DNA from 2 places in the Peribacillus sp. NPDC046944 genome. Region 2 is predicted to be linked to the other one. Evidence: predicted binding sites of a transcription regulator. Region 2 holds the regulator's gene; the other holds the start of a gene.
The links. Region 2 encodes LexA, which represses DNA repair genes until DNA is damaged. Its sites were predicted from a motif close to CGAACATATGTTCG; they were not measured.
Positions count from the first base shown of each region.

Region 1: the regulator LexA is predicted to act here: its motif matches at 1,219-1,232, upstream of addB (helicase-exonuclease AddAB subunit AddB).

Region 1 covers NZ_JBNNML010000018.1:18,522-21,755, reverse strand. The annotation lists gene addB (helicase-exonuclease AddAB subunit AddB) at 1-1,088, opposite strand, end outside; gene lepB (signal peptidase I) at 1,277-1,840, opposite strand; gene ACQKIC_RS19835 (TVP38/TMEM64 family protein) at 1,874-2,488, opposite strand; gene ACQKIC_RS19830 (hypothetical protein) at 2,774-3,148, shown strand; gene ACQKIC_RS19825 (methyl-accepting chemotaxis protein) at 3,206-3,234, opposite strand, start outside.
Region 2 covers NZ_JBNNML010000009.1:60,297-63,530, forward strand. The annotation lists gene tkt (transketolase) at 1-111, opposite strand, end outside; gene ACQKIC_RS16240 (DUF896 domain-containing protein) at 342-575, opposite strand; gene ACQKIC_RS16245 (YneB family resolvase-like protein) at 640-1,296, opposite strand; gene yneA (cell division suppressor protein YneA) at 1,309-1,620, opposite strand; gene lexA (transcriptional repressor LexA) at 1,780-2,403, shown strand; gene ACQKIC_RS16260 (hypothetical protein) at 2,596-2,883, shown strand; gene ACQKIC_RS16265 (GlsB/YeaQ/YmgE family stress response membrane protein) at 3,055-3,234, opposite strand, start outside.

The DNA.
Region 1 (3,234 bases), on a different contig from region 2:
TGATAGTCACGGAAGACCGTCTGGAGGATATCTTCGTAGGCATCCCCATTTCGCATTAGAATCGCAATATCGCGAAAACGGCACTGACCTTGTCTGACAAGCGTCAGGATGTTCCGAGCCACCCCTTCAATCTCCGCTCTGCGGTTAACGGCCTGAGCAATCGTTACACCAGATGGCTGATCGTACTTCTGTGCGGGACGAAGCGCAAAATATGTTTCAAGGTGTTTCAGCCCAGGATTTCGATTGAACTTCGCCGTGCTGTTCAGAACGTGGTCCTGTTCGATAAAGACCCCCGTTCTTTGTCCCGCTTGATAAAGCTGGTTATAGAGATTTCCCGTTTGCCTGAACAAATGCAGATCATCCGGCGCAAATTGCCTATAAGGCTGGTCGAGCGTCAATGCGATGGTCACACTCTTACATAGCTTCATCATTTCTTCCACGATCATTAATTCCTGTGGCGTCAGACTGTAAAAACCATCTATATAGATATCTGCATTTTTTATATACGAAGACTCTGCCATTTTTTCTATCAGTAAAGTGAAATAATCCTCTGAATCTAAATATTTTCCGATCATTTCATCCTCAAATGACTGATAAATGAGCTCAAGATCAGATAATTTATCTTGTACTCCACCACCACCCGGTGACTTTTCGTCCAAATACCTCCGAATATCACCCGGCTGGATGCAGTACTGCTTGAATTCGGCAAGCATCTGCTCCATCTGGGAGACGAATCCTTGCTTGTCCGCTGATCGGCGGAACATTTTCAATTCATCTTTTTTATCCTCCATGATTTTCCGTATCAACATATTAACGCCGACACTGTCCAAATGGATTCGGCTCATGCCACCTGTCTCCTGGAGAACTCGCCATGCAAGCCGGCTAAAACTGAATACTTGCGTCCGAATCATTCCTTCGAGTCCCGGCGTCTTAATTAATTTATATTCTGATAAAAATGTCATCTGATCAGGAACCAGATAGATGATCGGATTCCCTTCAGGATTCTCCATTAGCCCGTTGCGGATTTCATCCAATACCTTCGATGTTTTACCTGTGCCCGACCTTCCAATTAAAAACCGGAGTGACATCTGTTTCCCCCCTTTTTATTTCAATATCTCTAGACCTATCATACCAGAAATACTGTCTATTTTTTGACACGATTCTTCTTCCAATTATGTCTCTTTTCCCTATAGTTTACCGCTTTCTAATGACGAAAACCAACCATACGTTCGTATTCCGTTCAAAAAAAAGCCCTTCCTATAGAGGGCTCCCACAGTCATTCACCTATAAAATCCACATTAAAATCTTGTATTGGCCAATATCTTACATCGACTTTGCCTACTACCTTATCCATTGAAATATAACCTAGGTGCCTGCTATCTTCACTTTCGAGTCGATTATCACCCATAACGAAAAGCTTGCCATCAGGAACTATGGATTTGCCCGTTAATTCTTTCAATGTAAAATTACCCGTAAAATCCTGGCCCGGATATCCTACCTTTAAATGATCAAGGTATGGTTCAGGCACTTTCTTACCGTTTATGTAAAGCCAATCATCCTTATAACGAATATCGTCTCCTTGAACACCTATTACCCGTTTTACATAATTCTCCCCGACATGCGCATGGAAAACTATAACATCAAATCGATTGATATCGCTGATTTGGTATTTCACTTTATTTACAATGAGTTTATCGCCTTCACCCAGTGTAGGTTGCATGGACTCCCCTTCTACGGCATAGCTTGAAAAGAAAAAGGTACGGATCAAGATGTAAATGATAAAGGCTACCATGCCTGATTTTATCCAGTCGGATACTGAATGCTTTTTTGATTTTCTCAGATTCCCCAACCCCTACTAGTTGTATATTCTAAGTTATTTCCCTTCTTCTTTTTTCATGCTTTTATTTAGCCTTACTTCCAATCTTTTTCCGACAACCCAAAGGATGAAAATGATGATTCCGACAATCACGGTACGTAATGGTTTTTGAATCAATGATACAATATCGTATCCGACGAAACTGATCGTAAAGATCATCACTGCCTTTCCGCCGATTACCGCCAGCGCATATTGTAACGTGCTAACCTTCGAGAGCCCTGCAACGATATTAACGAGCGCAGATGGCGTGAAGGGGAAACAAAGCAAGAGAAACAATGGACTGAAACCATGGCTTTCCACCCAGTTCATCAATCTTTGCACCTGTTTATGTTTCTGAAGAAAACGGAAGAACCTCATCTGTCCGTATCGTCTAAAAACAAAAAAGACCAGAAACGCACCACCTACCGCCCCAATCCAAGAAAATAAAAATCCCCACCATAGGCCAAAAGCTGTAGCATTGGCCACGACAAACACAAATAAAGGTAAAAAAGGCAAAAACGCTTCTAACATCGGCAACAAAATTCCTGGAATCGGGCCGAATGAACGATATTGCTGAATAAGCCCTGATATATGTTCAAGAGTAATCCACTCAAATATAGTATCCAAATTCATGACTATCTCCCTTGGCTTGCTTTCTATCAAGCAGCATCACATAATAAAACCGTTCTAATTTAGATATAACACTTTCTTCTTAAATTGCAAGAATAATTACCCATCTATCATCATACTTTCCCTAACTCAGGAAATCATAATCTTATTAACGAAAATTTCACGTGATTGACAAAAGCGCTTGCATATCAAATCCACTTAAGTTAGGATATTAAATAGAACATACGTTCTATAAATTATCCGACATACATAAAATAAGAGAACGTTAATTAGAAAGGGGCGGTCATGATGACCCGTATTCCAGAGGCTGACCGAAATATGATTGAAAAAGCCATCTACCTTCCCATGGTGATTACAATCTTAAACCGGGATCTCAAGGTCATCGAATCAAGTCCGTTTAAATTAAAAAGGCCCTATTCAAAACTTATTGAGCGTGCTCTAAAGTCAGTCCAGGAGGATCTCGTCGAGGTTCGTCGCTATTTGCGCAAGGGGAATATCAAGGTAAGCAAATTAAACGGCGACGAATCATTCACGATGTATTGCTTTTTATATAAAGGGTATGAAGAGCATCATAACTATTTCAATCCCCGCCTTCGTAATAAAACGGAAGAGATTCTGTGTTATTACTTTTTTGAAAGGGTGTATAAACCTGAAAAAATTTAACACCCCTGCTTTTTTCGGTGAACAAATAAAAAGCCAACAAAAGCTGTTGACTTCCTCTTATAACTTATCGGTAAATTGATTGAGCT
Region 2 (3,234 bases):
GGGAGCTGCACCCATAGGCATGCCTGGATGACCTGAATTAGCCTTTTCAATTGCATCGATCGATAATGTACGAATTGTATTAATAGAAAGTGCATCTAATTTATCTAACATGTGTAAAACATCCCTTCCTGTAGTGTACCTCTTTATATTATATTGACTAACTTAATATCACAACTAAAATAACCATTTCTTACACAGCTAATTCAATTTTCTACTAATTAAGGATTTACCAAGGTTAGGTTAAACCAAAAAAGAGAATACATACATCAATGCATTCTCTTTTTTCACTTTACATTCCTCATGAGTAATCCAATGATGGGGCCATCATCAGTCCTTATTGGTTAATGTAAACCTTTTTTTTCTTTAATATTTTTAATTTTTTGAGGCGTGACATCATTACCTTCCGGATCGATAACTTTAACATTTTCTAGCGTATCAGCCATTGAACGTCTAAATGTCTCCAAATACTCACTTCGTAAGGAAGTTTGCTCTTTTGCCTCTTCTACAGTTAAGCCTTCTCCCTTAGCTTTTTTAGAAAGTTCATTGATACGGGCCATTTTTTCTTTTGATAGCATAATTTTTCTCCTTTATATATACGGATATTGACATGGTATTAAAAAAAAAGTGAAATTACAAGTTCTATGATTGATTCTTCGGTGTACCTTGCTGGTATTCCAAGAATCTGCGGTGTACCGTTGCTTTTGACACTTCATAGCCAAAGCCTCTCAGTGTTGCCGCAATCTCCGCAAAAGTTAATCCATTCGAACGCAGTTTCACAATTTCTTCTATGGGTACTTCTTTACGATCCCTGCCAGTGGAGTTTCTTTGGTTCTTCAGGTTTTTCTGGGGCCGGTAGCCATTTTCAACGGCCCTAAGCATACCACGTTTAATTTTCAGGTTATGTAGTTTACGTTGATATTCTTCTACAATACCAACAATTTGGATAACCATGGCATCAGAGTCCGATAATTCTAACTCACCATCATGAGAAAGTGTGAAAATCTTCACTCCTTCTTTAAGTACAACATGAAACAAGGCAATTTTAGCATTTCCTCTTCCCAACCTAGTTTCATCTTGAATCAAGAGAACATCCGCTTCTTTTGTCTTAAAAAGATCAAGCATGTCAAATATCCCGTCACGGTTCAGTTCGTAACCACTTGCCTGCTCTCTTATTATTGAAACGACTTCCATGTCATTATGTTCTGCTAACTTCACTAATTCCTCTTCCTGCCTAGCTAGCGAGGTTTCCTGTGTTTCTTTTTCTGTACTTACCCGACAATAGATGACTGCTTTCATATGAACCTACCTTTACTGCTTACTAGCCAAACTTTGGACTACTTTTTCACTTTCAACTGGTATGACAATGATTTGACCTGCCTTAATAGTATCCGCCCTTACACCGTTATACTCTTCTATCCAACCAATGAATTCTTTTTTTGTCAATTCGGTTTGACCATATTTTTCTGAAATCTCCCATATAGTATCACCTTCGTTAATTTCAATCGAAAGGAAATCCTTATTTTGATTACTATCTAATGTGAAAGAGAATAAAATAGACAAGATAAATACAAATCCTGCTAATAGAATCGTATAAATATTATTTTTGCAAAATGTCTTCATTAATATCCCTCCATAGCGAATGTACGTTCGTTTTTAGTTGATGATTGAATTATAATACGAACATTTGTTTCAGTCAACAACCAAATTCGAACTTATGTTTGTATAGCATGTGGAGCCATGCTATAATATAGCAAAGAATTATAGAGAAGAGGTGCGTATATGACTAAACTATCAAAACGGCAGCAGGATATTCTTGATTTCATAAAAGATGAAGTTCGTCAAAAAGGTTATCCACCTTCCGTTAGAGAGATTGGCGAAGCTGTGGGACTTGCATCAAGTTCGACTGTACATGGACATTTATCTCGTTTGGAAAGCAAAGGCTTAATCAGACGCGACCCGACTAAACCAAGGGCCATTGAGATTTTAAATATAGAAGAATCTAATAACATTCCAAAAACAAACGTAGTTAACGTACCACTTCTCGGAAAAGTAACCGCAGGTATGCCGATAACTGCCATCGAGAACATAGAGGAATACTTCCCTCTTCCTGAAAGTATGGTTCCACATGATGATCATGTGTTCATGCTTGAAATTATGGGTGAAAGTATGATTGAAGCAGGAATTCATGATGGAGATTATGTCATTGTAAAACAACAAAGCAATGCCAATAACGGAGATATCGTCGTGGCCATGACGGAAGATGATGAAGCCACCGTTAAACGATTCTTTAAGGAACCGGATTACATACGGCTTCAGCCAGAAAACTCCAATATGGAACCTATCATTCTAAGAGATGTAACCATTCTTGGAAGAGTGATCGGGCTATATAGGCAAATTCACTAAAAGCGCGCAAATTGCGCTTTTTTTATTTGTTTTAAGTCTATGTATTACATCCTATGTATATGACAGAAGCAATATTATAATATTTTACTAGAGAGCATTGAATAACAAACCGAGTCAAAATAACAAGGTATAATTCTTTTATATCCGGTGAAATTAGTTCAATAGACATTTCTTTTTGAAAGTGGTGTTACTATGGATTTTCCGACAATACATACAAATTTTTGGGATGCTGTAATTGCTATCCCAACTATCATGATTTTGACTCAAATTATAAAGTTTCTCTTACCTATCCCCCGAAGTTACGTACCCACTATTGCGTTATGTCTTGGTTTAATCCTTTCTATATTCATAAGCCATCGGCATCACTTGACTACAGGGATTTTTATGGGATGGTTTTACGGATACGCCAGTATCGGTAATTACACCGCACTTAAAACAGCTTTAGTGTCTTTTAGGAACTCAGATAATCATTCGGATTGAGTAAACAGTGATGGATCCTTCGATCGAAAACCTCTATTTTTTTACGCAAAAAAACTGTCCAGTATTGTTGAACAGCATTTTCAAGCAATAATGGACACATATAGATCAGCTTTCTCTAAACCATCTACACGTGATTCTGGCAAATTCATTCAATCTTGTACCCTCTGCTTTCTACCTCCATCTTGTATTTCTCATGATAATGGATACAATAAACACAACAATTATGGCACCCAGTAACGCAGGCACAATGTAAAACCCTTCTGTCTCAGGTCCGATTGGCCCTAATATTGCAGTACCAAGCCATGCTCCAACAAATCCAGCAATGATATTTCCAATAATTCCACCCGGCAT